One region of the Arthrospira sp. PCC 8006 genome, then DNA from elsewhere that is predicted to be linked to it. Evidence: riboswitches for the same ligand, from Rfam matches in the RefSeq annotation. Region 1 holds a riboswitch; each other region holds the start of a gene.

Region 1 (9,940 bases):
TTCCCGCCCCCACCAGTAACAACAACAGGGTTAGCACCTGAAAAAAAGTATTCCAGTTTACAGATTTTTTCATAAAGTTGAGTTAAAGAGCGATCGAAAATTGGATTAAGATAAACTTATCAAAAATGCCATGATTATTAAGTTTAACTGGGTGTGTCAGGAACTAATCTTAGAAAATACGACAAAGTTGGTCAATTCCTGGAATAAATAGATAAAGTAAACTATAAAGATCCTAATGCTTGCTGATGCTAAAGGCCATTGAGTGAGTCAGATGCCATAATTCTGTATCTGGATTCTCAGTGTAATGGCCATTGATGGGGGAAGCAAGCCATAAAAATAGCAGAATTTTGACCCCCACTGTACGGTCAGGCAGATCGAAACAGGTTCTCGGACATGAGAGCAAAACGCTTGGGGAGATATCTACCTCTGGATATCTGGCTTTCGAGTTGGATGTGTAAGTGATATCACTGAACCAAGAATTCCACTGCTAATAAGGGTGGGAGCGTCAAAAACAGCTCATTTGTTTGTTACCAGGAGAAATTTAATTTATGCCACAGCTTGAAACAATTGCTGAACTAGACTTTCAGAACGAAACCTATAAAGATGCCTATAGCCGGATTAATGCGATCGTAATTGAAGGTGAGCAAGAAGCATCTGATAATTACATCAAACTGGGTGAAATGCTGCCGGAAGAACGGGAAGAGTTGATTCGTCTGTCGAAAATGGAAAAGCGTCACATGAAAGGGTTTCAGGCTTGTGGTCGCAACCTGGAAGTTAGCCCCGACATGGACTTTGGCCGTGAGTTCTTTGCTCAACTGCATGGTAACTTCCAAAAGGCGGCGGCTGAAGGTAAGTTGGTCACTTGTTTGCTGATCCAATCTTTAATTATTGAAAGTTTTGCGATCGCTGCTTACAACATCTATATCCCGGTGGCTGATCCCTTTGCTCGCAAAATTACCGAAGGCGTGGTTAAAGATGAGTACGAGCATCTGAACTTTGGCGAGGAGTGGCTGAAAGCTCACTTTGAAGAGTCCAAAGCTGAATTAGAAGAAGCTAACCGCCAAAACTTACCCCTGGTCTGGAAAATGCTTAACCAGGTGGAAAAAGATGCCAGTATCCTGGGAATGGAGAAAGAAGCCTTAATTGAGGACTTCATGATTGCCTATGGGGAAGCTCTGAGCAATATTGGTTTCACTACCCGCGATATTATGCGGATGTCTGCTTATGGCTTGGCAGGAGTTTAACTCAGTCAGGTTGAGATTTTGAACAAAAACGGTCGGTGCTGTCGGTGCTGTCGGTGAGCGCAGCCGAACCGCTGAACAGGTGGCGGTCTGCGATCGCCACGGTCTTAATCGTCATAGCCTGATCCTCTGAGCAACAAATCCCAGCCCTAGAGCGTTTAATCCACGCAACAGCTAAACGTCCTGTCGTGAAATACCCGTCCATCGATAGGATATTCTACAAGTTCCCTAGCTACTACCGCAGAGCGGCCATCAGCGCCATTGGGCAGGTCAGCATCAAAACTGGCTTACGATGGGTCTAGGATGGTGAAACGAGACTCAAAAAACTATGCTCTGGCTGTATTTTCCCATGGGAAGCGCTATAACTGCGACCTGAATGGAAGTCAAGATATTGCCGAGAGGAATGCTGAAGCTCACTCGCAGAAATGACGGTGAGGAGGGCTCGCGCAAATGTTCTGGAGGTTCGCCTAGAAGCTGGGCTTGTTTGTGTGATATTTGGACTCAGGCGAGTCCGGGATTACCATAAGACACTCCCACCTCGCGCCCTCGCAGGTGGGGAGGGCTTCATTCTGAATTGCTGGCACTATGGGCAGGTTGGTGATGAGATTAAGGATAAAGTCACAAGCCAACCTGCTCCTTTGCAGGTAAAATTAATTTCTATATCCGGCATCGACTCCCATATTTTTGCCGGGAGATCGGTAAATAGAATAGCCTCCCCCAAGAGGATGTTAACTAAAAATAACTAAATAACTCAATCGAATCATGTTTGGTCTCATCGGTCATCTTACCAGTTTGGAACACGCCCAGGTTGTGGCTCGGGATTTGGGTTATGCAGAATATGCTGATCAAGGTCTGGATTTTTGGTGCAGCGCACCACCCGTAATTGTTGAGGATCTTAAGGTAACAAGTATTACGGGTCAGGTAATTGAGGGTAGGTATGTAGAGTCTTGCTTCTTACCCGAAATGTTGGCTACTAACCGCATGAAAGCTGCTACTCGCAAAATTATTAATGCTATGGCTCATGCTCAAAAAAATGGCATTAATATTACGGCTTTGGGGGGGTTTTCTTCGATTATTTTGGAGAGATTTAATTTGGATCAACTGGGTAGAATTCGCAACATTAAGTTGGAGTTTGAGCGCTTCACTACCGGAAACACACACACGGCTTATATTATTTGCCGTCAAGTCGAACAAGCCGCACCGAAATTGGGAATAGATTTATCTAAGGCTACTGTGGCGGTTTGTGGTGCTACCGGAGATATTGGGAGTGCGGTTTGTCGGTGGCTAAATGGCAGACTTGATGTGGCTGAAATACTATTGATTGCTCGCGATCGCCAAAGACTCCAAAACCTCCAAGCTGAATTGGGACGGGGTAAAATTATGGCCTTAGATGAAGCATTACCCAAGGCTGATATTGTGGTTTGGGTCGCTAGTATGCCCCAGGGGGTGGAAATTGACCCGGAGGTTTTGAAAAAACCCTGTTTGTTGATTGATGGCGGCTATCCTAAAAATTTAGCCACGAAGGTGCAAAGCCCTGGTGTTCATGTCCTGTCTGGGGGCATTGTGGAACACGCTTTAGATATTGACTGGAAAATCATGAAAATTGTCAATATGAATGTTCCCGGTCGCCAGCTATTCGCCTGTTTTGCGGAATCTATGTTATTGGAGTTTGAGGCTATATATACCAATTTTTCTTGGGGCCGAAATCAAATCACTTTGGATAAAATGGATATGATTGGTCGGATGTCTATTAAACATGGTTTTAAGCCACTGATGTTATAATTCTTTCCCCCTCCTCACCCGCTCTTCTCAAACTCTGTTGACCTGGCAATTTCGGGTGAGGATCTGATTATTACTTGTGGCTTTTGGGGGGAATGCACAAAATATGGTTTTTGTCAAGGGTGATAAAAATAGTGGGGGCATTTTCGTCAAAAACTCGTGCATCGTGAATTTTATTTTTTGCTGGCAGAATAACTTTAACCGCGAGATAATCAGGGTTTCCGGCTGTATTTTTGCATATAGGCACAGTAAGCCCTTGGGTGCAATTTCTCCCAGCTTACCACAACCCCTATAATCTCGTCAACTTTTTGCGAGAAATTGGCAATAAAATTGTATTAATTCTTAACAATCTTTGGAAAAAAAAATATATTTGGTTGTATGAATTAGCAAAACTTATATAAAATTCGACAAGTAGGGGCAGGGGGTGGGGCAGTTCATTAACGGTAGAACCCGCCCCGATAGTTGAGAATTAAAGGGTTAATCTCTCATTTTTTCAGACCAAACGCGAGTGGGAAGACCCCAAACATAGATAAATCCTTCGGCGGCTTTGTGGTCAAATACATCTTCAGAGCCGTAAGTAGCCAGGTCAAGGCTGTAGAGGGATTTGTCAGACTTGCGGCCGACAATGTTGCAATTGCCTTTAAACAGTTTGACCCGTACAGTGCCGCTGACCCGTTCTTGAGTTTGTTTGATAAAGGCATCGATCGCACCTTTGAGGGGACTAAACCAGAGGCCATTATAGACAATTTGGCTATAGGTTTCCTCAATGGCGCGTTTATAGCGGGTGACATCAGAAGTGAGAACCAGACTTTCAAGATCTCGGTGAGCCTGAATGAGTACAACCATGGCAGGGGATTCGTAAACTTCCCGAGATTTAATGCCTACCAAACGATTCTCGATCATATCAATGCGTCCGATACCGTGGTTTCCGGCGATCGCATTTAAGCGAGAGATCAGGTCAACCCCGTTGAGTGCTTCCCCATTGAGGCTAACAGGAATGCCAGCTTGGAAGCCAATTTCTACATATTCGGGCTCGTCAGGAGTATCAGCGATCGCTTTAGTCATCCCATAAATATCCTCTGGGGGTTCAACCCAGGGATCTTCGAGTGGTCCAGCTTCGATCGCCATACCAAGCAAGTTGCGATCGAGACTGTAGGGGGAAGACTTTTTAACCGGGAAGGAAATGCCACATTTTTCCCCATAGGCGATCGTCTCTTCCCGACTCATACCCCATTCCCTAGCCGGAGCCAAAATCTTAATATTAGGGTTGAGAGCGCCGATAGACACATCAAAGCGGACCTGATCATTGCCTTTTCCCGTGCAACCGTGAGCGATCGCATCTGCTCCGTATTTTTCGGCAACTTCCACCAAAATCTGAGCAATCAAAGGACGTGCTAAAGCCGTAGCCAGGGGATAGCGATTCTCATACAAAGCATTGGCTTGAATAGCCGGAAAAGCAAACTCCTGGACAAATCGCTGTTGTACATCAATCACTAAAGACTCACTCGCGCCAGAGTCGAGGGCCTTTTGTTTCACTGGTCCTAGTTCATCACCTTGTCCCAAGTCAACCGCCACAGTAATTACTTCAGCTACCCCAAACTCGTTTTTGAGGTAAGGAATACAGACGGAGGTATCTACACCACCAGAGTAGGCAAGTACAGCTTTTTCAGCGCGACCCATAATCTACCAAAGCTCCTAGACAACAAACATTTCATTATCACCCCAATCGCCACGATTTAACAGTGAACGGGTAACAATTAGGTTATAGTTTCAGAGCATCGCCAACTGTCCCCCAAAATCTATGTTTTTTAGCGTTGTTATCCCCACCTATAACCGTTTACCGATTTTACAGAAGTGTCTGAGAGCATTAGAAAATCAAGCCTATAGCGCCGCCGTGACGGGTTTAGAGGTGGTGTTAGTCGATGACGGTTCCACTGATGGGACTGTGGAATGGTTGGCCACTCATCAGGGCGCATTTCCCCATCTTCGCATTTACCAGCAAGACCACCAGGGACCGGCGGCGGCGCGAAATTTGGGAGTTGAACAGGCTAGGGGAGAGATTATTGTTTTTATCGATAGTGATTTGGTGGTAACTGATAGCTTTCTGGAGGCTCACGCTAGGGCATTAATTGCCAACTCTCAAAAAAGCGATCGCATCTTTACCTATGGTCGAGTTGTCAATACCTGCAATTTTGAACATCCCACCACAGAACCCTATAAAATTACCGATTTTTCCGCCGCTTATTTTGCTACTGGAAATGTGGCGATCGCCCGCCATTGGTTAATCGAAGCCGGATTATTTGACCCTCAATTTCAGCTTTATGGTTGGGAAGACCTCYAACTAGGAGTTAGGCTCAAAAAATTAGGCTTAAAATTAATCAAATGCCCCGCCGCCGTCGGATATCATTGGCATCCACCCTTTAGCTTAGAACAAATACCCGCCCTAATTGAAAAGGAAAAACAAAGGGGCAGAATGGGGGTAGTTTTCTACCAAAAACATCCTACATGGTCAGTAAAAATGATGATTCAAATGACAATTTTGCATCGGATACTCTGGGGGATTTTATCCCTCAGAGGTCAACTTAATGAAAGGACAATGGCGCATTTTTTACAGTGGTTAATTAATCGTGGTCAGTCTCAATTAGCCTTAGAAATTTCTCGGATTTTTTTGAATTGGTATAATGTGCAAGCCGTACAACAATATTGGGCCAGCCGAGAGCATACTTAATTAAATATTTGCCAGCTTGGTTCACTATTGACCTACACATGGTATAATAACCAAAACTATAGGTTCTAGTGGGGAACAGCCACTAGGAGTAATGGGGAAAGTTCGGTGTAAATCCGGCACTGTCCCGCAACTGTAATCAGATTTAAGGCAAATTTTTCCACCCAATCTGTGAGTCAGGATGCCCGCCTATAGTTATTTCTCACTCACAAATCTGCGAGGTACAGATGAGCAAAAATCATCGAATGATACACCTAATCGCCATGATTGGGTTAACATTTTATTTGGTAATAGGTGCAGCCACTCCAGCTCAAGCAATGCACATTATGGAAGGTTTTTTACCTATTACCTGGGCGGTTTTTTGGTGGGTGTTAATCATCCCTTTCTGGGTAATTGGTTTACAAAAACTCACCAAAATCACCAAAAAAAACCCCGAATTAAAGCTATTAATTGCCCTAGCCGGAGCCTTTACTTTTGTCCTGTCAGCCCTGAAAATACCCTCAGTGACAGGGAGTTGTTCTCACCCCACCGGAACCGGATTAGGAGTTGTTTTATTCGGACCGTCAGTGATGACAGTTTTAGGCAGTTTAGTCCTACTTTTCCAAGCCGTATTACTCGCTCACGGCGGTTTAACTACCCTGGGAGCCAATGTATTTTCCATGGCAATTGTCGGCCCTTGGGTCGCCTATGGCATTTACCAACTATTCTGCCAATTTAACCAACAAAAACTAGGTATTTTCTTAGCAGCAGCCTTGGGAAGTTTAGCCACTTATTTAATTACCTCCATACAGTTAGCCGTAGCTTTTCCGGCTGCTTCTGGGGGGGTTATCGCTTCCTTTATCAAATTTGCGGGGATTTTTGCAGTCACTCAAATTCCCCTATCAATTAGTGAGGGACTATTAACGCTGGTAGTTTGGAATTGGCTAGAGTCCTACGCCTCAGAAGAACTGCAAACCTTGAAAATTGGGAAAGCTAATAGCTAAGTAAAATAATCATGACACCAACTTCTGATCAACCCGTCAAAAATCGCAATTTATGGATGATTTTAGCCGTCGTTATTTTATCCATAACGCCACTAATTTTTATCCGAGGAGATTATGAGGGAGCCGATGGACAAGCCGAAAATCTCATCGGCGAAATTCAACCCAATTATCAACCCTGGTTTGAACCTATCTTAGAAGTTCCCAGTGGCGAAATTGAGAGCCTGTTATTTGTTTCTCAAGCCGCCATTGGTGCGGGTATCGTGGGCTATGTGATTGGCTTATATAAAGGTCGTCAACAAGGCAAAAATCGCTCATCCTAAATGCACCATCAAATTGATGCGATCGCCTATACCAATCGGTTAAGGTATTTACCCTCTGAACATAAGTTAACCTTTGCCGCCACCCTGTTTTGTCTCAGTTTGGCGGCTCCCCCCCTCCTGCAAATATTGATCACCATTTGGGTGACAATTTGGGTTGTGATTTACGCTAAAATCCCCCTAGGAATTTATCTGAAATTGCAAGCCATCCCCTTTAGTTTTTGGTTAACTAGCATTCCCGCCTTACTATTGGGGGTGGTTAATTCAGCTAATCTCGAATTAATTAAAACTGATATTATCTGGGGATTTAACCTAGGGGATATCTTGATATATTTCAGTAATCAAGGAATGCAACAAGCTGGGTTTTTGCTAACTCGCTCCCTAGTGTTAACCTCCTGTATGTATTTTATTTTACTCACTACCCCCCTAGTGGAAATCATTAGAATTTTCCGTAAGATTGGCTGTCCGAGTTTAATCACAGAATTATTAATGTTAATGTATCGGTTTATTTTTATGTTAACTGAAACCGCTAGTCAATTATTAATCGCTCAACAGGTTCGCATCGGTTATGGTGACTGGAAAACTACCATTCGCAGTTTAGGAATTGTCACCAGTCAACTACTCCAACAAACCCTAGAAAATTATCGACAAATTTGTTTAGGATTAACCTCGCGGGGGTTTAACGGAGAGTTGCGGGTTTGGTCGGTTTCTCGCCACCAACCTAACCCTCGATATACCTGGGAAGGATGTTGTGGTTGTCTACTATTGTTGGTGAGTATTGGATGGTTTTATGTCCTCGGAATTTGAGTTACTAGAATTTGAGAATGTTCAGTATACTTACCCCGGTAGTCAGCAGCCAACCCTGGAAAATATCACTTGTCAATTTGGTAGATATCAGCGTTATGCTGTCATTGGACGTAATGGCTGCGGAAAAACTACCTTATTTCGATTAGCTAATGGGTTATATCGTCCCCAGTCAGGGGTGATTAGTTGGCGAGGTCAGCCGCTACAATATAAACGGCGATCGTTGAATCAATTGCGCCAAAATGTGGGTTTAGTATTCCAAAATCCTGAACAGCAGTTAGTAGCAACTACCGTGTCAGAGGATATTTCCTATGGCTTGTATAACTTGGGTTTATCTACCTCAGAAATTGCTCAAAGGGTGCGCCAAATTTTGGCTGAATTTGATTTAGTCAGTTTGGCGGATTTCCCGATTAATTATCTGAGTTTGGGGCAGAAAAAAAGGGTGTCAATTGCTGATATAATGGTGTTGCAGCCACAATTATTATTTTTGGATGAACCTACGGCTTATCTTGACTCTTATCAAGTTACTAACTTTCACTGCTTATTAAATCAGATTCAACAGCAAGGAACTACTCTAGTTATCGCTACTCATAATTTGGATTTTGTGGAAGCATGGGCGGATTGGGTTTTGGTACTTGATAGGGGAAAACTGGCTTGTCAAGGTACACCAAAAACCGTTTTTAGTCAAGGTCAAAAACTCCAAGATTTAGGTTTGGGGGTTCCTTTAGTGGTGGATTTAATCAATTGGTTACAAGCTGAGAATATGGCTTTATCGGAAACACAGTTAAATCAGATTCAGCAACAGATACGCGATCGCTATTGGCGCTCAAATTCTTAATTTGGTTAAAATTGGCTGGGTAGTGGTAATCCGATTTGAGCATGGTTTAATAATGCTTCTACTGCTTGACGGTTGAGGGGACGGAAGAAAAAATAACCCTGTCCATATTTGCAATTAAACTTCTGTAAATGGTGGAGTTGTTCGGCGGTTTCAATACCTTCGGCGATCGCATCCATCTTCAGACTTTCAGCTAAAGCCACAATGACCCGGACAATTTCCCGCTTATCCTCGCCTTCGGGAATTTGACTGACAAATGAGCGGTCAATTTTGAGGATATCTACTGGGAATTTATGCAGATAACCCAACGAACAGTAACCTGTACCAAAATCATCAATACAAATTTTGATTTGTTGTTGTTTGAGTTGTTGTAAAGTGGCGATCGCTAATTCCGGGTCATTCATAATTGCCGTTTCTGTAATCTCTAATTTTAACTCCGAACCCGCCACCCCCGTCTCAACTAAAATATTGCTAATACGCCGCCCCAAATCATTCGTAAATTGCTGAGAAGACAGGTTAACACTCATCATCAGATTAGAATAAACCGCAAACTTATCTTTCCATTCGCTTAACTGAAAACAAGCCTGTCGCAATACCCATTCCCCAATATCAACAATTAAACCCGCCTCCTCAGCTATCGGGATAAACTCAGCCGGAGATATCAAACCCTCTTGGGGGTGGTCCCAACGCAATAAAGCCTCAAATCCTGCAATAGTCCCCGTTGATAGTTCAATAATTGGTTGATAGTTCAGTTCAAACTGTTGTTCTTGTAACGCTAAACGTAGCTGGGTTTGCAGGTATAAGCGCCGTAGGGCGTTCGTTCGCATCGTTGAGTCAAAAACCACATAACAGCCTTTTCCTTGCCTTTTAGCGCGATACATAGCCGTATCTGCATCTCTCAATACCTCTGGAGAACTTTCATAGTTAGAGTTGTTACCCTCAACAATACCAATACTCGCACCCGTAAAAATCTGATTTTCTCCTAGGAATATCGGCAATTTTAAGGCTTCCTGAATCCTCTCCGCCACATCGATCGCCTCTTGAATATCCGTAATATTTTCTAATAAAATAGTGAACTCATCCCCTCCCAATCGTGCTAGGATATGTGAATCCACACAATCTGTAAGCCGTTTACTAATCTCGATTAGCAGTTGGTCGCCGATGGCGTGTCCGAGACTATCATTAATAAATTGGAAGCCATCTAGGTCTAAGAACAGAATAGCAAATTGATAATTATCTAGGGTCTTACATTTCCT
Region 2 (9,940 bases), on a different contig from region 1:
AAATATCTCTGACTTTACAGGGAGTTTGATACGCCGAAAATAAAGACAGTTGACCGGACTGATAAGAGTGAGAATCCTTAGCCCCCAAATCGGACAAAAGGTTAAAGTGAGGGGTTTGATTCAGAACACCCATCATATAGGCTCGGACACGATTTTGGGGGACACCATAATTGGAGCTATTCAGTAAAAATAGGTCAAAACTATAACCCCGCTCTTGCATTTTTTGGCGAATTGTGTTAATAGTTTTTCCTTGGTCATGGGTGACTAAACCGCGAACATTCTCAAAAATAAAAGCCTGGGGTTGTTGGCTATCTATGAGGCGTAAAATCTCAAAAAACAAGGTTCCCCGCGTATCTCCAAATCCGGCTTTTTTTCCCGCGTATGAGAAACTTTGACAAGGAAATCCAGCCAGCAAAATATGATGAGGGGGAAGGGAGGAAATGGTCTTAATATCCCCTTGGGGAGTTTCGGAAAAGTTGGCTTGATAAACCTGTCTAGCATCCCTATCAATTTCACTACTGAGGAGACAATCAGGGATGCAACCGAAGGAGTCAACCGCCTGTTCAAAGCCGAGTCGCAATCCCCCAATTCCGGCGAATAAATCTATAAATTTAACAGTTTTCATTTTCTATAAAGTCGAGAATAAAGTGGTTTAAGTAATTCAGTTCTGACTCAGAAAATACCAAAAGCAAGTGGCTATACTCATCAATAGTATTCAGAGCAGATTGGCGTTGGAAGTTACCGACTCCATCAATGATATAAATAATCTTGTTACCCAAGCCATCAATCTGCTCAAATATTGATTTTGCTTGACCCGCTTTCCGCTCAATTGTGCTATTTGTGGTTTCCTGAAAGCTAATTTCAATTGCTATATATTTTTCACCTTTATTCAGGACGATATCAAAGTTGGTTTCTCTTTTTCCGATTTGCTTATGGCTGACTCCAGGAATGGTAGAATTGAGGTTGATATCAATATCCTTGTGATTTAACTTTTTGGATAAATATTTATATATATGACGTTGCAAAAGCTGACCTAAATCATTACTTTTAGCTCCTGCAGTAATACGGCTTAGATAAATATAACGCTGGCTTATAAACTCGGAAAGTTCATCGTACTTACCCATTAATTCTCCAATTTGACATCCCCAAGTCTTAAAAATGCCAGAAATTTTAGTATTTGTTGAATCTCCAGCAAACAGTATGACAACAATAATATCTTTATATACTTCAGACAAAGCGTGTTTTTTTAACAGCGATTTCTGGCTGGAAATGTTGAGTTTTTGGTTTGATAATATTCCTGATATGGGTAACGCCTGAAAACGATAACAAAATTGAGTATTGTTCCAAACATACTCTAATTGTCCATCGGGGAACAATAAATGAAACTCTTGATTTAAACGTTGTAGTTTTTCCCCTCCAAAATCTGCTAAAATTAGAAGGTGTTTGAGAAATAAATTAGCGGAGAGCTTTGATATTTCTAAAGCGGTAAAGATATCTAGGGGATTTTCTAATTCCAAGGCAAGAATTGAGAGAAACTGCTGTTGGGTTTCAATCAACACCGGGATAATACTCTGTTTGAGTTGTTGTTGAACCAAAAACTCTGGCCAGAATAAAGATGCTGACTGATGCAATTCCTCAATTGTTCGTTTTTGAACCATAGATGATTAAACAGTTTTCCTATCAGGATTTGTGAAGCCTTGACTAAATTTGGGCATCCCAAGGTAAATCTACCAGGTCTTAGAGGCTAAACTAAATTGGGGAATACCCAGGGGACGCAATATGCTATTAAGATAAGGTGGGATGGAGACGAGACGGAAAGTGGGGTAAAGTATGATTATATTGGGGCTGTTTTGGCGGCGCTGCAAACTGTAAACCTTAACATATAGCGCTGGCAGACTCGTTGTCAACCCTTTTTTGACCCGGTTTCTTTTTTTAAGGTATCGTGGGGAATTAGAAACCCGGCTTCTGGAAAAAAAACCGGGTTGGTTGGGGAGATGTTAGAAAGTATCGCTAAAATCTCTCAAATTCTACCCGTTTAACGCCATGGTTTCTGATTCCAAAGAAGCGGCTATTTGTTGTTGATTAAGACTACGACCAATAAACACCAGTTGAGTTTGGCGAGGTTCGTCGGTTTTCCAGGGGCGATCGAAGAAGGTCTCAAATCGGTTTCCGACTCCTTGAACTACCATCCGCATTGGTTTATTGGCGACGGCTACAAAACCTTTAATCCGGTAAATTTCAAACTGCTGGGCGATCGCCTTTAATTGATTGACTAAACTAGCCGAGTCCCCAACCGGATCTAAGACTAAATGCACAGCATTGATATCATCATCGTGTTCGTGTTCCTCTTCCTGGTCATGGTGACTAGGGCGACTGTCGAGATGGTCTTCTACGGCTGCATTAAAGCCTAATAATATGTCAGCGGAAATTTTACCTTGCTGACAGGAAACCATCTGCACTCCTGGGGTTAACTCCTGTTTTAGCCATTGGTGAACCCGCTGCTGAGAGTCTTCATCAATGCGATCGCCTTTCGTCAAAAGTACCAAATCAGCACAGGCTAACTGATCCTCAAATAACTCCTCAATTGGTGTTTCATGTTCCAAGGTTTCATCCGCTTGGCGCTGCTGTTCTAAAGCCTCTAAATCTCCCACCAGTTGACCATTAGCTAAGGCTTCACTATCAACTACCGTAATCACACCATCCACAGTGGCTTTAGTGCGAATTTCCGGCCATCGGAACGCTTGCACCAGTGGCTTGGGTAAAGCTAAACCAGAGGTTTCTATTAATATCGAATCAATCGTATCCTGGCGTTTAAGTAGTTCTTGCATAGTGGGCAAAAACTCTTCCTGGACGGTGCAACACAGACAACCATTGGCTAATTCGATGATATTAGTTTCCGTTTCTTCTTCGTCACACACTTGGCAAGATTTGAGGATTTCGCCATCAATACCTACTTCGCCAAATTCATTGACTAATACCGCGATACGACGACCTTGGTTATTTTGTAGTAAATGGCGGATTAGGGTGGTTTTTCCAGCCCCTAAAAATCCGGTGATGATGGTTACAGGAATTTTATGCACGGTTTTTTGACTCCTCCGAAATTATAGCGATTGGCTATCTATATAATGTTGAGATTTTCTTAGGGTTTAGATGGGCGATCGCTATGATATTTAGATTGTGAAAATACTAAATAAACCATCATCTATACCTCGCAGATGAATCAACAATAGGTTACTTATCGGCGGGCATTCTGACTGAGAGACCAACAGAGTCCCATCACAGTTGCGGGACAGCGCCGGACTTACACCGGACTTTCCCCGTTTCCTCTAAGGGCTGATTTCCCTTAGAACCGATATCGAGAATATCTTATCACAGGTTGGGCTAATTCGGGGAAAAACTAAAAAAAGTCCCTGCTTATTTCTAAACAGGGACGGTTTGTTATTAGTGACTAGGGAGAGATAGGTAAATTTGATGACTTAGGCTAAGTTAGTGAAAATCAAAGCCCCAATAGCGCCGCTAACGGCGATCGCCATCAGTAAATTTGTAAAAAATCTTCCGTATTCTGCATTATAGCCAAGGGCTTTATCTTCCTGACCACCTGTGAAGAATAAAGACCAGGCTTGGTTAGCGGTAATCACTTCTGAGGGACTGTTAAAGTCCGGTCGAAAGATTACGGGTCCCATCATGTATTGGTTAGGAAAGTTAAAATCTGTTTTCATACAATTCTCCGAAATGCTACTGAAATTATAGGCTGAGAAAATCTGGGTTTTACAGGCTAGTTAACCAGCCGATTAAACCATGTCCGGTTAATACTTCTAAGGCTAGGGCGGATACAAACCCGATCATAGCTAGTCGTCCGTTGAGTTTCTCTGCGTGTTTGTTGAAACCGAATTGTTGCGCTTCCTCTACATATACTTGGGGTTCGATCGCATAAACGTTTGCGCGTCCACCTTCTTCCATAATTTGTCCACGAACCATAATATTTTTGCCTCTTTGACTTCTTGTAAACAAATGTAACACACTACAAACAAATATTGCAAGTAGTTGACAAAATAAATTTGTGTGGTATAATTATTATTTTTTTGGGGCGGGGGGGTTGTTAAAAATTTATTAACAATGGGATTTTTAACCTAGTTATATGGTATTAATTAAAATTAATTCTCAATTAGCTCAACAAGAGCCAATAGATTATGGACAATGATAACTACTGTGCCGATGTATCCGTGAACTGCTTTGATGGTGGATCAAGCTGGTCAGGATTTACTTACCTCAAAGACAACACTGGTCACGATCGCACCATAAGTGAATCACCAGAATCATTGGTTGTAGTGGGCAAACCATCAACTCCGGGAGCCTTTGCTTTGTCGGAGGCGAAGGTAGGCGATCGCTTATATATAGTTGCTCTCAACTGTGCCGGAGGCAATACCCGTCTAATGGGAATGGGGTTAATGCCCGGTGTAGAATTAAATGTCATTAGTTCCACAACCAGTGGATCAGTGATTATCGCCCTAGGCGACCATCGCTTAGGACTGGGGGCAGATATGGCTGAGAATATTCAGGTCGCCACAGAAAACCTCACCCAGTCCAAAAGGAAACTCTCATCAATGAATAAAACTAATGTTGTGCAGTTGCGCCATGCGGCGATCGGTTCTCGGTTGCGGGTGGTTGGTTATGACTCTGGTGCGGGTAGCTACAAACGGAAATTATTAGCCATGGGATTAACTCCAGGGGTGGAATTTACAGTCAAACGCCACGCCCCTTTAGGAGACCCGACCCAAATTGAGGTCAGGGGATTTAACCTGAGTTTACGCAAAGACGAAGCAGATGCCCTCCAGGTGGCATTAATCGACCCATCCTAAACGAGGAACAAAATTGTGAGTCAGTCTATGGAAGTGAACCGCCAAACCGATAACAAGGCGGCGGTGTCCTGTATTGCTTTGGTGGGGAACCCTAACTGTGGGAAAACGACCCTATTTAACGCTTTAACTGGTAGTAATCAGCGGGTAGGTAACTGGCCCGGAGTTACCGTAGAACGGAAAGAGGGAAGCTATCGTTATCAAAACCAGACCATCAAAGTCATTGACCTACCAGGGGTTTACTCTCTGGACGTGGAAGATGCCAGCACAGGATTAGATGAACAGGTAGCGCGAGACTATTTACTATCGGGTGAAGCCACCCTAATTATCAATATCGTAGATGCGTCCAACCTAGAGCGAAATCTGTATCTAACCACCCAACTACTGGAAATGGGTTTACCGATCGCGATCGCCCTGAATATGATAGATATAGCCAAGCAGCGGCAAATTACCATTGATGCCCAACAATTAGGCGATCGCTTAGGCTGTCCCGTAATTCCCATGAGTGCTAGTTCCGGGCGAGGGGTAGAACAACTGCGGGAAATTGTCCGAGATGCCATACATTTGGCAGACCGCCCCCAAGCCAAAGTCGCCTATCCAGCCGTTATCGAAGCCGCCCTAAGTGAAATTACCGAATCGGTAGCCCAACAATATAACTACTTACCCCCAGACCATCGTTGGCAAAGTCTCAGTTTATTGCAATATGACGATCGCCAAAGTTTGGTTAATCAAGATGTCGTTAAGCAAATTGCCACCCACCGTCACCGCATACACCAAACCCTGGGAGAAGATATCGACCTATTGATTGCTGATGCTCGCTATAGCTGGATTCATCAGATGTTACAGGGTATCACACAGCGATCGGATGTAGTACAACAGCACGTTTCCGATCGCATTGATCAGGTCATCCTCAGTCGCGCCTGGGGTATGCCCATTTTCTTGGTAGTCATGTACCTGATGTTCCTGATTTCCATTAACTTTGGCGGCGCATTTATCGACTTTTTTGAGATCGCCTTTGGTACCGTATTTGTAGATGGCATGGCTCATGGTCTTGAGCAAATTAACGCCCCTGGTTGGTTAATCGGCACTCTCGCCGAAGGAGTTGGCGGCGGTATCCAAACCACCGCTACATTTATCCCCCAAATTGGCTTAATGTTTATCTGTCTAGCCATCTTAGAAGACTCTGGCTATCTCGCCCGCGCCGCCTTTGTTATGGATCGGTTTATGCGGTTTATGGGGCTTCCGGGTAAATCTTTTGTGCCCATGATGGTCGGTTTTGGCTGCAATATTCCCGGTATTATGGCAACCAGGACCTTAGAAAATCCTCGCGATCGCCTAATGACCGTCTTAATGAATCCCTTTATGTCCTGTGGGGCGCGCCTACCAGTTTATGCCCTATTTGTAGCAGCATTTTTCCCCAGAAACGGACAAAATATCGTTTTCTTACTTTACATCATCGGCATTTTAGCCGCCGTGTTCACCGGGTTAGTCATGAAGCATACCCTCTTACGCGGTCAATCTGCCCCCTTTGTCATGGAATTACCCCCCTATCATATTCCCACCCCCAAAGGTGTATTAATCCGCGCTTGGGAAAGGTTAAAAGCCTTTATCACCCGCGCCGGGAAAATGATTGTGATTGTCGTGTTAATTCTGGGTTTATTAAACTCTGTCGGAACCGATGGTTCTTTCGGGAAACAAGATAGCCAGGATTCTCTTTTGAGTGCCGTTAGTCGCACAATTACCCCAGTTTTTAGCCCCATGGGAATCACTCAAGATAATTGGCCGGCTACTGTCGGCTTATTTACCGGAGTATTTGCCAAAGAGGTCATGGTTGGTAGTATGGATGCCCTTTATAAGCAATTAGGGGCTGATCAAGCATCCGCTGCCGACTCCGAGGAAGAAGCAGAAGAAGAATTTAGTTTTTGGGGAGGTATGGCCGAAGCCTTTGCTAGTATTCCCGCTAACTTAGCTGATTTAGGTAATCAAATACTTGATCCGGTTGGTTTAAGTATTATGGAAAGCACTGATAATCAGGAAGAAGCCGCCACAGCACAGCAGGTTAGTTATAGCACCTTTGGTCAAATGTCTCAACGGTTTCGTAGTTCTAGCGCCGCTTTTGCTTTCCTGTTATTTGTGTTGCTTTATTTCCCCTGTGTGTCTGCAATTGCCGCTGTTTACCGGGAAACTAATCTGGGTTGGACGGTGTTTGTGGCGCTTTGGACTACTGGACTAGCCTACTGGGTTGCTAGTTTCTACTATCAGGCCATGAATTTATCACAAAATACCGGAGAGGCTTTGGGTTTATTGATGGGACTTTGTATTGTCATGGGTGCTACTTTAGTCAGTCTCAAAGCTGTTAGTAACCGTCGCCATTCTCCCCGTTTGTAGTCGGGGTTGCACTTGCCAAAAAAGCAGGTTATCTCACCTGTTGCTATTAGCCTTTTTTGTGGTAGCTAGTCTCAAAGATTTGTGAAAATTCTGTTTCTCCGTGTTAACAGGTATATTCATGATAAAATAGAGACTAGCGATCGCAGCTTTATACGGTGGTAAATTATGCTACTTCAACAACTGCAAAATCATCTCAGAAATCATGGTCGCGTTTCTTTGGCAGAATTAGAACATCAAATGAAAATTGATGCGGAAACCCTGCGATTAATGCTGGGAAAATTAATTAGAAAAGGGCGGGTTTGTAAGGTGGAAGGTAAAGCCTGCGGAGGCTGTCATAGTTGCCCCCCAGAAGCGATCGAGTTTTACGAATGGATATCTCCCTAATTTAATGAGTGAATCAGGAGTTAATCAAGATGTCAAATAATCCAGAATTTGATGACCTTAAACAGGCTTTATGTGAAGCCATACAGGATGAATATAAAGCCTGTGCAACCTATCGGTTAATTATCCAAAAATTCGGACCGATTAAACCTTTTGTGAATATTATCGAAGCTGAAAAACGGCATATACAGGCATTAATGCCACTGTTTATCAGGTATAATATTCCCATACCAGAGGATGACTGGGAAACTCGTATAATTCCCCCCAACTCGGTAGAAGAAGCCTGCGAACAAGGAGTTAAAGCCGAAATTGAAAATGGGGAAATGTATCAAAGGTTATTGAAAGACACATCAAACTACTGGGATGTACAAAATGTGTTCTTAAATTTGCAACGTGCATCCCAAGAAAACCATTTACCCGCCTTTAAACGTTGTGTCAGCAGAGGTAGTCAAACTATAGCCATATCTAACCACAAAAACTGTGATGGTGGACACCGACATCGACACCGCAGAGGTTGTCAATAGTTATCCTAGTTATATGGTTGGTAAATTTCCATGGTATACTCTCCTAAAAATAAGGTAAATTGACGATGACTGATTCAGCATTATCTACAGAAGTTAAAACCGTAGAAAATCCCGATATTCTTCCCCAAATAGGTCGGTGGTTAGAAGACTATGAGGAAGTGGTGACGATTTTACCTGTGTTGGCGGGTTTATTAGTTACCAGTCGCCTGCGGCTACGGGGCGCGCAAGCCTTGATGGTTAACCTGTTAATGGCAGCAATTATTCGTCAATTAGTTAGACAATTAAAACAGGAGGCTAAGGCTAACTCTCCGGCTACTAATTCGACTCAAGCTGAAAGTCCTAACAACCATCAAGATAATAGTCCGACAGCTACCACAACTCAAACCGAAGATTATACCATTGTCCATTCTATACCCGGACGGCTTCGGCTGCGTATTCCCCGTTTAATGACTGATGTTCTCTATGCGAAACGGTTAGAAAAACTTTTGTCTGATGAACAGCGAGTTAAATCGGTACGCATTAACCGGACGGCTGCATCTTTGATTATTCAATATGACCCGGCTGGGGTTTCAGAATTGGAATTAGGTATGTATTTAGTTAGTATCCTAGAAATTGCTGAAACTACTGCTAAACCAGATGAAAATTCCGTCCCCGATGATTCTGAAGCAACATCATGACCACTGCAATATCACCATCATTATCTAATCAAGAATGCCAGGTTATTCATCAGGTGGCTGGACGGACTCGGTTTCGGCTTCCCCTATTAGCTAAACATCCTCAATTAGCTACTGAAATTCAGCCACTTTTAGAAAAACACTCCGGTATTACCTCTGTGCGGATTAACCGGGTAGCCGCCTGTATGGTGGTTCAGTATGTCCCTAATCAATTGGCGGCGGTTGACTTATCAAATTTGGTGATTAATGCAGTCAAAGACTTGACAAATCAAGAGTTTTATGATAAGCCAAATTTTAGGGTTAATAATGAGCCGAAAACCCCGGAAGAATCAGGGGATTTAGAGGAAACCGAGTCGAGTCTGAGGCTGCCAATTATAGCGACGGCGTTGGCGGTTTTAAGTCGGTTTCCGCAATTAACACGATTGCGACCCGTGGCGAGAATAGCGTTTATTCTAGCGGCTTTTCCTGTGGCTAAACGGGCTTTTAATAGCTTGATTAATCAGCGACGGTTGAATATTGATTGTCTGGATTTTCTCGCCCTGAGTTTAAGCGCGACTCAGGGTAAGTTAGTTACCCCGGCTATGGTGATTTTACTGCATGAATTGGGGGATGTAATTCGGGAAAAAACGGCGCGGGCGACGGAGGTACGCACGGCGAGTTTGATGGATGCTATTGGTAGGTTTGCATGGGTGGTGGTGGATGATTTACCCCCTAAACAAATCCCAAGCGATCGCCTTCAGGTGGGGGATAAGGTCGTGGTTTATCCGGGGGAACAAATCCCCGTAGATGGTACTGTTTTAAAAGGGGAAGCCGTTATTGATGAACAGGGTTTAACTGGGGAAGCAATGCCATTAGTTAAACGGGTGGGAGAATCCGTTTTAGCTTCTACTTTGGTGCGTTCAGGACAGCTTTATTTACAAGCCGATCGCGTCGGTTCCCAAACTAGGGCAGCTTTGAGTATAGAATTATTACAAAAGGCTCCCGTCTATGATACCCGCATGGCTAACTATGCCGAAAAAGTAGCAGATAGGTTAATCTGGCCGTCTCTACTATTGGCGGGTATTGTATTAGTGACTAGCCGAGATTCTGCCAGGGCTGCCGCTATTCTTACCCTCGA
Region 3 (9,940 bases), on a different contig from region 1:
GAATTTTGCTATTGATGTGGTTCCCGAACCGAAAGGAATTTCGGCAATTGTTGACCTAAATGGTAATGATGTCCTGAAATTGTGGTTTGATGAACCCACGAAAGAATTAAAGATTAAAGTCAGTTCCCAAGTGGAAACCTATTGTAATAACCCCTTTAACTATTTGCTGGAACCTTGGGCGATGAGATTGCCGATCGCCGATTATCCGGCACCGATTTTAAGACATTTACAGCCTTATATAGAAGGGAGAGTTGACCCGGCGGCGGTGCAATTAGCCCAGGAAATTTGGCATGGTTCCCGGGGGGAAGTTCTCACGTTTTTAAGTGATTTAAATCAACGGATTTATCGAACTTGTCGCTATACTATTCGGGAAACTGGGGCGGCTTTCCCCCCCGGAATTACTTGGAGACAGCAAGCGGGTTCCTGTCGAGATCTGACGGTTTTATTTATGGAGGCTTGTCGGGCGATGGGTTTGGCGACTCGGTTTGTTAGTGGCTATCAGGAAGGGGATCTCAATAATAGCGATCGCCATCTTCACGCCTGGGCTGAGGTTTATCTTCCGGGGGGAGGATGGCGCGGTTATGACCCCACCCAAAATTTAGCTATAAGCGATCGCAATATCGCCCTGGTTTCTAGTGCCATTCCTGAATATGCTAGTCCCATCAACGGCAGTTTTCGGGGGCGAGGGGCATCTTCTCACATGAAATATGATTTATCCATTGAAAAACTCTGTTGATTAAGTATTTTAGCAGTCACATCAACAACCGATACCACTGCTATACTAGGTAAGGAATTTAATTATCCCGAACTTTTCCATCCTTTTCGCCTCTCAATGGGCATCAGATACCATAGTCATCACCTGAAAATCCTGAGCTTATTCAGATCGACAGAATCAGTGTAACAGAATATCCTGATCATATAGCCTGTATGTTGACTCACTATAATTCTGCAAATGAGGGTGAAAATATGAAAACTATTTTAGTAGTTGAAGATAATCCGATTAATTGGCAGATCTTTCAAAGAATTATCACCCGTAAAGGTGGGATGCTTGCCTGTCATACTGAGGACGTGGAAACTGTGATCAATATGGCAACTTCTAAACAAGCTGATCTGATTTTGATGGATATTTATCTCAACAATAGTTATTATGAGGGTCAACCCATTGATGGTATTAAAATTACCCAAATGCTAAAAGCTAATCCCGAAACTGCTAGTTTGCCAGTGATTTTAGTGACAGCCCAAGGGGATGAAAGCGATCGCGAATATTTCCTGGCCCAAAGTGGCGCTGATGGTTACATCCCCAAACCCATTATCGATCATCAAGCCTTTATTAACCAAATTAAAGCCACAATTGCGGGGGATGTCCTAGCCGAAAATGAACAATGATAGAGGTTTTAAAATACGTCATTAATCTACCTGTTCAGCATGACGAATAGCGGTATCAGGTAAAATACTAGGGGGTGGAGAAATCTCGATCGCCTGTATATTTTCCATAGGAATTACTAACAAACGATCCTCTAGCTCTATAATAATTTCATGGGAACCCAAAATCTGTTGCAGAGGATTAATAGGGCTGCCCTGCAAGGTTTGATGAGGCATAAACTCAAACTGGTAGGACTCCCCATTGATATAATGAACCGTTAAGGAAATCGGAGTTAATTTACTCATTGACGACGTGCTTCTAACTGTTCATAAACGTTTCGTAAATCCACCTGATGATAAGCCAGAGCCACGAGGGAATGATAAAATAAATCGGCTACTTCTGAGGCGATCGCCTGCGGCTCATCATCCTTACAAGCCATAACTACTTCCGCCGCCTCTTCCCCAATTTTCTTGAGAATCTTATTATCTCCCCCCGCAAATAACTTACAGGTATAGGACTGGGAATTAGGATGATCTCGGCGATCGCAAATTACCTGAAACAAACCCGCCAAAGTATGCCCAGCAGAGCCATTTAACTGGGAGGGAGAATGAGCCACCCCAGCCACCAGAAAATTGCCTTGGTGGTCATAGCGAATGGACTCGGGCATAATATCAGGATGCCAAAGTTGAACCTGTGACTGTTGAACCCACCACAGTTGTTGAGTCACCAGGGTTTTCTGTAGCGCCTCTCGGTTCATTGACCCCAAAGCCAAAACGCCACCATTTAAGATATCCTGAATGGCGATCGCTACCAGGCCCTGCTCATCGTAACGAATTTTATCAATATCAATCAGATTCCCTAATTCTGGGGGTTTCCCGGCTGCCATAACTCCAATAAATGTCATAAAAAACACCACTACTGTTTAGAATATCATTTTGTGTCCTCACCGTTGGCAAATTTGGCACTAAAGCATCGGAACATCTAACCATAAGGAGATTAAAGTGGTAAGCACCCCATTACAAACAACCAAATCTGAAGAAATCTTCAGCGCCGCCCAAAAAATCATGCCAGGGGGGGTTAGCTCCCCAGTACGCGCATTTAAATCCGTTGGCGGTCAACCCATAGTTTTCGATCGCGTCAAAGGAGCATATGTTTGGGACGTTGACGGGAACCAATATATTGACTATGTTGGCACTTGGGGGCCAGCTATTTGCGGTCATGCTCACCCAGAAGTAATCGCCGCCCTCCACGAGGCTCTCGAAAAAGGGACCAGTTTTGGCGCACCCTGTGCCCTAGAAAACGTTTTAGCAGAAATGGTGATCGATGCCGTTCCCAGCATCGAAATGGTCAGATTTGTTAACTCGGGTACGGAAGCCTGTATGTCCGTACTGCGGCTAATGCGAGCCTTTACGGGTCGCGAAAAAATCATCAAATTTGAGGGCTGCTACCACGGCCACGCGGATATGTTCCTAGTCAAAGCCGGATCGGGTGTGGCGACTCTCGGCTTACCCGATTCTCCCGGTGTACCTAAAAACGTGACTGTAAACACTCTCACCGCCCCCTACAATGACCTAGAAGCCGTCAAAAAACTATTTTCGGAAAATCCCGGTCAAATCGCAGGTATCATCCTAGAAGCCGTTGTAGGCAACTCTGGCTTTATTCCTCCTGATGCGGGTTTCCTGGAAGGTTTGCGGATGCTGACCGAGGACAATGGCGCTTTACTGGTATTTGATGAGGTGATGACTGGCTTCCGCATCGCCTACGGTGGGGCTCAAGAAAAATTTGGTGTCACCCCAGATTTAACCACTTTGGGTAAAATTATCGGTGGTGGCTTACCTGTGGGAGCCTATGGCGGTCGTCAGGATATTATGGCTATGGTCGCCCCAGCAGGTCCCATGTACCAAGCTGGAACTCTATCGGGAAATCCCCTAGCCATGACGGCGGGAATTAAGACTCTGGAATTATTGCAAAAGCCGGGGACTTATGAATATCTCGACCAAATTACCAAAAAGCTGAGTAATGGCTTATTGGAAATTGCTAAAGAAACAGGTCATGCGGCCTGTGGTGGGCAAATTAGCGCGATGTTTGGGTTCTTTTTTACGGAGGGACCTGTTCATAATTATGATCATGCTAAAAAGTCGGATTTGGCTAAGTTTGGCCGCTTCCATCGAGGTATGTTAGAACGGGGTATTTATTTGGCTCCTTCCCAATTTGAAGCCGGTTTTACTTCTTTTGTGCATACTGAGGAAGATATTGATCAAACTCTGGTGGCGGCGCGGGAAGTTTTATCTGGTCTGTAGATAATTCTGCCAGTCAATAGCTGGGTTTGTATGGGATTTTTGGTGAACTCTGAAGGTCTCATATAAAACCTGGTTTTGGCTGGGGTGTGTGGGGCTAATGTTAACCTGTTGATGGGGATGATTAATCACTGTAAAAAATTATTGATTTTGGGAGGAACTGCGGAAGCGACATCCCTATATAATCGGGTGAAAACTATGGCGAATATAGAGGCGATCGCTTCTTTTGCAGGTCGCACTCAACAGCCAGTTACCCCGAAAGACCCGGCGGCTTTTCGGATTGGGGGTTTTGGCGGTGTTCAGGGTTTAATCGACTACTTAAAACAACAAACAATTGATATTTTAATTGATGTTACCCACCCCTTTGCTGCACAAATTTCTGATCATGGGGCTATAGCAGCTAATGAATGTGGAATTAAACGGTTAATGGTTGTCCGTCCGGCTTGGGAAAAAGTCCCCGGCGATAACTGGGTTGAGGTGGATAGTCACTCACAGGCTACTATGGTTTTACCAGGGTTAGCTGAACGGGTATTTTTAACTATTGGTCGTCAGGAACTTTCCGCCTATGCTGAAGTTAAAAATATCTGGTTTTTAATGCGGATGATTGACCCCCCTCAGCCTAATTTACCTATACCTAGGGGGGAATTATTGTTACAACGGGGGCCTTTTTCGGTGGTAGATGAACTCTCAATTTTGCGGGAATATCAACTGGGTGCAATTGTTAGTAAAAATAGTGGCGGTGATGCTACCTACGCCAAAATTGTGGCGGCGCGAGAGTTAAAATTACCTGTGGTTATGGTGCAACGTCCTCCCATTCCTATGGGGGAAACGGTGGCTGATATTGAGTCGGCGATCGCTTGGTTACAGAAACAATAAAGGGGATTTTAGTTATGGTTTAATCACTGACCATTGAGTGACAGTAGCTAAGGGTTTCCAGCCTAAAAAACTGCCAATGGCTGCGGTTCTTTCAATGCCAATTCTGGTAAGTTCCCCCCCTAATTGATGATGCCATTTTAACAGAATTAACTCACTCTCTACTGTGACGGTATTAGCCACTAGACGACCTCCCGATCGCAATTTTTCCCAACAGGTTTCTAACAGACATGGGGTAGTAATACCACCACCAATAAAAATGGCATCCGGGGAAGGTAAATTAATTAATGATTCCGGTGCTTTTCCTGCTATAATTTTTAGGTGAGGCGTTCCTAAAGCTGTGGCATTATCAGCAATATATTGTAAGCGCCTGGGATGCTTTTCTATGGCTATACTTTGACAACGGCGATCGCTTCTCATCCACTCGATACCAATGGACCCACAACCTGCACCGACATCCCATAAAAGTTGTCCCGGTAGGGGGGATAATCGGCTGAGGGTAATCGCTCGCACTTCCTGTTTAGTTAACTGTCCGTCGTGGTCATAGGCGCTGTCAGGAAGTCCCGATAAACGAGGGGAAAATTTAACCGGATTAGAACTAATACACTCCACGGCGATCGCATTTAAATCAGCCACTTCGTCAACATCCCAAGAGGAAGCGAAACCGGAAATTTGTCGCTCTTTTTTGCCTCCCAAATGTTCCAAAACGACGATTAAACTATCACCAAATCCTTGATGTGTTAGGAGTTCAGCCACGGCGGCGGGAGTGCGACTATTTGCACTTAAAATTAATAGACGCGCACCCCCATAAATTACGCCATTTAATAAAGCTACAGGACGACCACATAAACTCAGGGTTTCCACATGGGTTAAAGACCAACCCAAACGACTACACATTAGGCTAAATGTGGAAGTAGAAGGAATGATAGTAATTTCCTCAATGGGAAGGTGACGGGTAAGGGTAACGCCAATACCATACCACATCGGATCGCCACTGGCTAAAACACAGACGGGTTGACCACGGCGGCGGATAATTTCTGCGATCGACTCATCAATAGGAGAAGTCCAGAGGAGTTTTTCTCGGTTATCCTCCGGGGGTAACATTGCTAAATGACGTTGACCACCGACAACTACTGAAGCCATAGATAAAAGCGATCGCGCCGTGGCGCTTAACCCTTCTAACCCATCTTCCCCAATTCCTACAATTGATAACCATTTATGGGAAAAATCCCTGCTCACCATAATTTATAGTTAAAATACCAGTATTCATGATATAGTATTTGGGCTTGTAGTTGGGAAAGTTCGGTGAGATTCCGACACTGTGCCGCAACTGTAATACAATTTTCTGAGTCAGAATGCCAACTACAAGTTATTGATGAGTTGTCAAAATCAGCTAATTTTGCGGCTCATTCTCTGCGTCGCATGGAGAAAAAAATCACCATGAATTGGTTAGTTAAAGCAAATGTTTGTCCGGGTCTATTTTATGGAACCCACGCCCAGGATGGTTTTTTAATCCGCATTCGGACTCCGGGAGGATTGATTAATAGTAAACAGGGTAAATTTTTGGGTCATTTATTAACGGAGTGGGGAGGCAAGCTACAAGTAACTAATCGCGCTAATTTACAAATTCGGGGAGTGCAAAAAGCGCCAAGTCTAGCAGTTTTTGATACGCTGCAACAATTAGATTTAGCCGCTAAAAATCCCACCATAGACCACCTACGCAATGTTATGGGTAGTCCGACGGCGGGAATTGATAGTCAGGAGTTAGTTGATACTCGTCCCCTGATTAAAGCCTTGGATGATCTGATTCAAAATCACCCGTTAATTGGCGAACTTAGTCCTAAGTTTAGCATCGGAGTTGATGGAGGGGGAACAGTGGGAATTGGTATGCGTTCTCCGGTGGCTTGGGAACATCGATATAATGAGATTCAACTTAATGCTATCTCGGTAAATGGTGGGGATAATGGCATTGATTTTCAGTTGGCGATCGCCGGAGATAAAAAGCTATATAATACTCAACTTGTCATCAAGCCAGAACAATGTTTATCCGTAGTCGCTACCCTTATTAATGTCTATGGGGAGTATGTCCGAAAAAATCCCTTAGATACCGGGAAAAAGCCTCGGATGAAACAGCTAATTGACAATCTAGGATTAGATACATATATCCAGCAAGTCAACAGCCAACTAACCCAGCCCTTGCCGATATTATCCGCTGAACCTACCCCTAGCAAACCCTATCATCATTTGGGAATTTATCCCCAAAAAAACGCCGAATTGTGTTATATTGGGATATCATTACACCTAGGACAAATTAATGCACAACAATGGTTAGGATTAGTCGAACTTTCCGAAACCTTTGGTAATGCCGAGTTAAGATTAACCCCTTGGCAAACAATTATAATGCCAAATATTCCCCATCATAAAATTAGCCAATTATTGCCGAAACTATCCTTATTAGGCTTCGCGGAAATTGAGTCAAATCAAGTGGCGATCGCTGCTTGTGGTGGTAAGCCTGGCTGTGCCGCATCACTTACCGACACTCAAACTCACGCCGCCCAATTAGCAGAATATCTCCACCAGCGATTAAATTTAGATACTCCTATTAATATTCATGTAACCGGCTGCCCTAAATTTTGCGCTCAACCTAGTCCCGCAGAAATTACCCTTTTAGGGCATACAATTAATCAGAATGGCGAAACTATGGAAGGCTACCAAGTTTATATCGGGGATGGTCAACAATCCTTAAAACACAAAATTTTTGAGGGAGTGTTTACCGAAATACCCAAATTTTTGGCTGAGTTTTTGCGCCAAAATCCTGGATTAAATTAATAACTAATTACCTAGAAATTTGCTGATGATAGACTACCTTCGTGACGGCAACCAAATATATCAGAAATCCTTTGGAATAATTCGGGATGAAACGGACTTTAAAGGCTTATCAGATGATTTATCCCATGTCGCAGTTAGGCTAATTCATGCCTGCGGAATGACGGATATTGTCGGAGATTTAAACGCCTCAGAAGATGCGGTTAAAGCCGGACGGGAGGCACTACAGGAGGGAAAACCTATCTTTTGTGATGCTATGATGGTGGCTAGGGGAATTACCAAAAAACGCTTACCTAAAAATAACCCGATTATTTGCACCCTAAATCATCCAGATGTTCCTGATATCGCCCGCCAGATTAATAATACTCGGTCGGCGGCGGCATTGGAGTTATGGGGGGATAATTTACAAGGGGCGGTGGTAGCAATTGGTAATGCACCGACTGCCCTCTTTCACCTGCTAGAAATGTTGGATGATGGTTTAGTGAAACCTGCACTGATTTTAGGGTTTCCGGTCGGCTTTGTCGGGGCGGCAGAGTCGAAACTTGAATTGGCATCTAATAGCCGTGGAATTCCATTTATTACACTGCATGGGCGGCGCGGTGGTAGTGCGATCGCAGCGGCGGCAGTAAATGCTTTAGCAAAGGAAAATGAATTATGACTAAATTAGGGCGACTTTATGGGTTGGGAATTGGTCCGGGAGATCCGGAATTACTAACTTTAAAAGCACATCGGATTTTAACAACTGTCCCGGTGATTGCTTATCCCAGTTTGGAAAATGGCAAGGTTTTAGCAAGGGCGATCGTTGCCGATTTTATCTCTCCTGATCAGATTGAAATTCCTATCCCCCTACCTTTTAGTGTGCAGCGATCGTCACAGCCTTATTATGATATTGGGGCGGAAAAAATTGCCGAACATCTTAGCGAGGGCAGAGATGTGGCGGTTTTGTGCCTGGGAGATCCGATGCTTTATGGTACGTTTATGTACATTTTTAATCGCTTATCTGGGCGGTTTGCAATTGAGGTTATACCGGGGATTTCTTCAGTGATGGCAAGTGCTGCTATGTTGGGAGTACCGATAACTTATCGCAATGATGTCTTTACGATTCTTCCGGCTACATTAGAGGCGGATATATTACGCGATCGCCTCTCCGTAGCTGATGCAGCCGCCATTATGAAATTAGGTCGGCATTTTGCTAAAGTTTATCAAATATTGCAAGATTTAGGACTACTACAAAGGGCTTTATATATTGAACGCGCTACTTGGAAAAATCAGGCAATTATCCCCATTACAGAAGTTGACCATAACTCAGTTACCTACTGGTCCTTAATTTTAGTACCTAGTCAAAATCTGCCCAAATAACCCATAATTAACCCTGAATTATCCCTAAGTTATGAACCAACCAGCCATTATTATTTTAACCGAAAATAGTCTTGATGTGGCTAAGAAAATTCAAAAAGCCCTAGGTCATGGGATTATCTATGGTTCTCCCAAACGCACCCAGTCGGCTGATTTAACCTATGATAATTTTGGGGATACGGTGCGGGAACTTTTCCAAACGGGAACCCCCATTATTGGGGTTTGTGCGGCGGGGATTTTAATTCGCACTGTCGCACCATTATTAATCAATAAATGGCAGGAACCTCCGGTTTTAGCTGTGGCTGAAGATGGTAGCGCTGTGGTGCCACTTTTAGGAGGTTTACAAGGGGTTAATGATTTGGCGCGTAAAATTGCCCAATTCTTGCAGGTTTCTCCGGCTATTACCACAACGGGAGAACTTCGATTTAAAACAGCTTTATTATCTCCCCCCAAGGGTTATAAATTGATTAATCCTGATGAGGCCAAAACCTTTATTTCCGATTTGTTGGCGGGAGAACAAGTTAAATTGCTGGGGAATGCACCCTGGTTAGAAAATAGTCAATTGCCCTTTTCTGAACAGGGAAAATTGACCATTGAAATTGTAGATAAACCAGATATAGATACTTTTGAAACTAGGGGCGATCGCTTAATTTATCAGTTAGAGAGTTCACCCGAAATCACTGGTAAATTAGCCATAATTGGCACGGGACCCGGAAGCCTTTATTGGCTCTCCCCCCAAGTGCGTGAGGTCTTAGAAAATGCCAGTGATTGGGTGGGTTATAAAACTTATTTAGACCTAGTTGAATTTTTAAGAAAACCCGAAATTATCCGCCATGAATCTGATAATAGGGTAGAATTAAATAGGGCGGAGACCGCCTTAGATTTAGCTGCTCAAGGGCGTTCAGTGGTGTTAATTTCTTCGGGCGATCCAGGAATTTACGCCATGGCTTCAGCGGTATTTGAAGTATTAGAAACCAAAGCCAAACCAGAATGGGAGGCGATCGCTATCCAGGTCTGTCCAGGTATTTCCGCCATGCAAGCCGCCGCCGCCAGAGTTGGCGCACCATTAGGACACGATTTCTGCGTCATTTCACTATCAGATATTCTCAAACCCTGGGATGTCATTATCAACCGCATTGAATTAGCCGCCCAAGCCGATTTAGCCATGGCATTTTATAACCCTGTTTCTCAAAAAAGAACCTGGCAACTTGACCAAGCAAAACAG

What was found. A riboswitch is a leader RNA that binds a small molecule or an ion and turns the genes downstream of it on or off. The one in region 1 is predicted to bind cobalamin.
Region 2: linked by a shared signal. The riboswitch ahead of cobW (cobalamin biosynthesis protein CobW) and the one ahead of B9T16_RS00520 (energy-coupling factor ABC transporter permease) in region 1 are both predicted to bind cobalamin.
Region 3: linked by a shared signal. The riboswitch ahead of cobG (precorrin-3B synthase) and the one ahead of B9T16_RS00520 (energy-coupling factor ABC transporter permease) in region 1 are both predicted to bind cobalamin.

Annotation. Positions count from the first base shown of each region.
Region 1 covers NZ_PKGG01000002.1:17,044-26,983, reverse strand. Annotated here, with positions in the region: gene B9T16_RS00545 (carbohydrate ABC transporter permease) at 1-73, opposite strand, end outside; gene B9T16_RS00540 (aldehyde oxygenase (deformylating)) at 549-1,244, shown strand; gene B9T16_RS00535 (long-chain acyl-[acyl-carrier-protein] reductase) at 2,004-3,023, shown strand; gene B9T16_RS00530 (argininosuccinate synthase) at 3,498-4,700, opposite strand; gene B9T16_RS00525 (glycosyltransferase family 2 protein) at 4,822-5,748, shown strand; cobalamin riboswitch at 5,792-5,953, shown strand; gene B9T16_RS00520 (energy-coupling factor ABC transporter permease) at 5,973-6,728, shown strand; gene B9T16_RS00515 (energy-coupling factor ABC transporter substrate-binding protein) at 6,740-7,048, shown strand; gene cbiQ (cobalt ECF transporter T component CbiQ) at 7,049-7,852, shown strand; gene B9T16_RS00505 (energy-coupling factor ABC transporter ATP-binding protein) at 7,836-8,687, shown strand; gene B9T16_RS00500 (EAL domain-containing protein) at 8,693-9,940, opposite strand, start outside.
Region 2 covers NZ_PKGG01000010.1:42,700-52,639, reverse strand. Annotated here, with positions in the region: gene dcm (DNA (cytosine-5-)-methyltransferase) at 1-625, opposite strand, end outside; gene B9T16_RS03325 (DpnII family type II restriction endonuclease) at 612-1,658, opposite strand; gene cobW (cobalamin biosynthesis protein CobW) at 2,028-3,080, opposite strand; cobalamin riboswitch at 3,223-3,369, opposite strand; gene B9T16_RS03315 (hypothetical protein) at 3,477-3,719, opposite strand; gene B9T16_RS03310 (chlorophyll a/b-binding protein) at 3,769-3,978, opposite strand; gene B9T16_RS03305 (ferrous iron transport protein A) at 4,191-4,859, shown strand; gene feoB (Fe(2+) transporter permease subunit FeoB) at 4,887-7,244, shown strand; gene B9T16_RS03295 (FeoC-like transcriptional regulator) at 7,410-7,628, shown strand; gene B9T16_RS03290 (ferritin-like domain-containing protein) at 7,658-8,149, shown strand; gene B9T16_RS03285 (HMA2 domain-containing protein) at 8,215-8,826, shown strand; gene B9T16_RS03280 (heavy metal translocating P-type ATPase) at 8,823-9,940, shown strand, end outside.
Region 3 covers NZ_PKGG01000034.1:21,911-31,850, reverse strand. Annotated here, with positions in the region: gene B9T16_RS07915 (transglutaminase N-terminal domain-containing protein) at 1-736, shown strand, start outside; gene B9T16_RS07910 (response regulator) at 967-1,386, shown strand; gene B9T16_RS07905 (hypothetical protein) at 1,408-1,668, opposite strand; gene hisE (phosphoribosyl-ATP diphosphatase) at 1,665-2,267, opposite strand; gene hemL (glutamate-1-semialdehyde 2,1-aminomutase) at 2,365-3,663, shown strand; gene B9T16_RS07890 (cobalt-precorrin-6A reductase) at 3,781-4,536, shown strand; gene B9T16_RS07885 (bifunctional cobalt-precorrin-7 (C(5))-methyltransferase/cobalt-precorrin-6B (C(15))-methyltransferase) at 4,549-5,775, opposite strand; adenosylcobalamin (AdoCbl) riboswitch at 5,802-5,943, shown strand; gene cobG (precorrin-3B synthase) at 5,914-7,362, shown strand; gene B9T16_RS07875 (precorrin-8X methylmutase) at 7,388-8,017, shown strand; gene cobI (precorrin-2 C(20)-methyltransferase) at 8,014-8,718, shown strand; gene cobJ (precorrin-3B C(17)-methyltransferase) at 8,750-9,940, shown strand, end outside.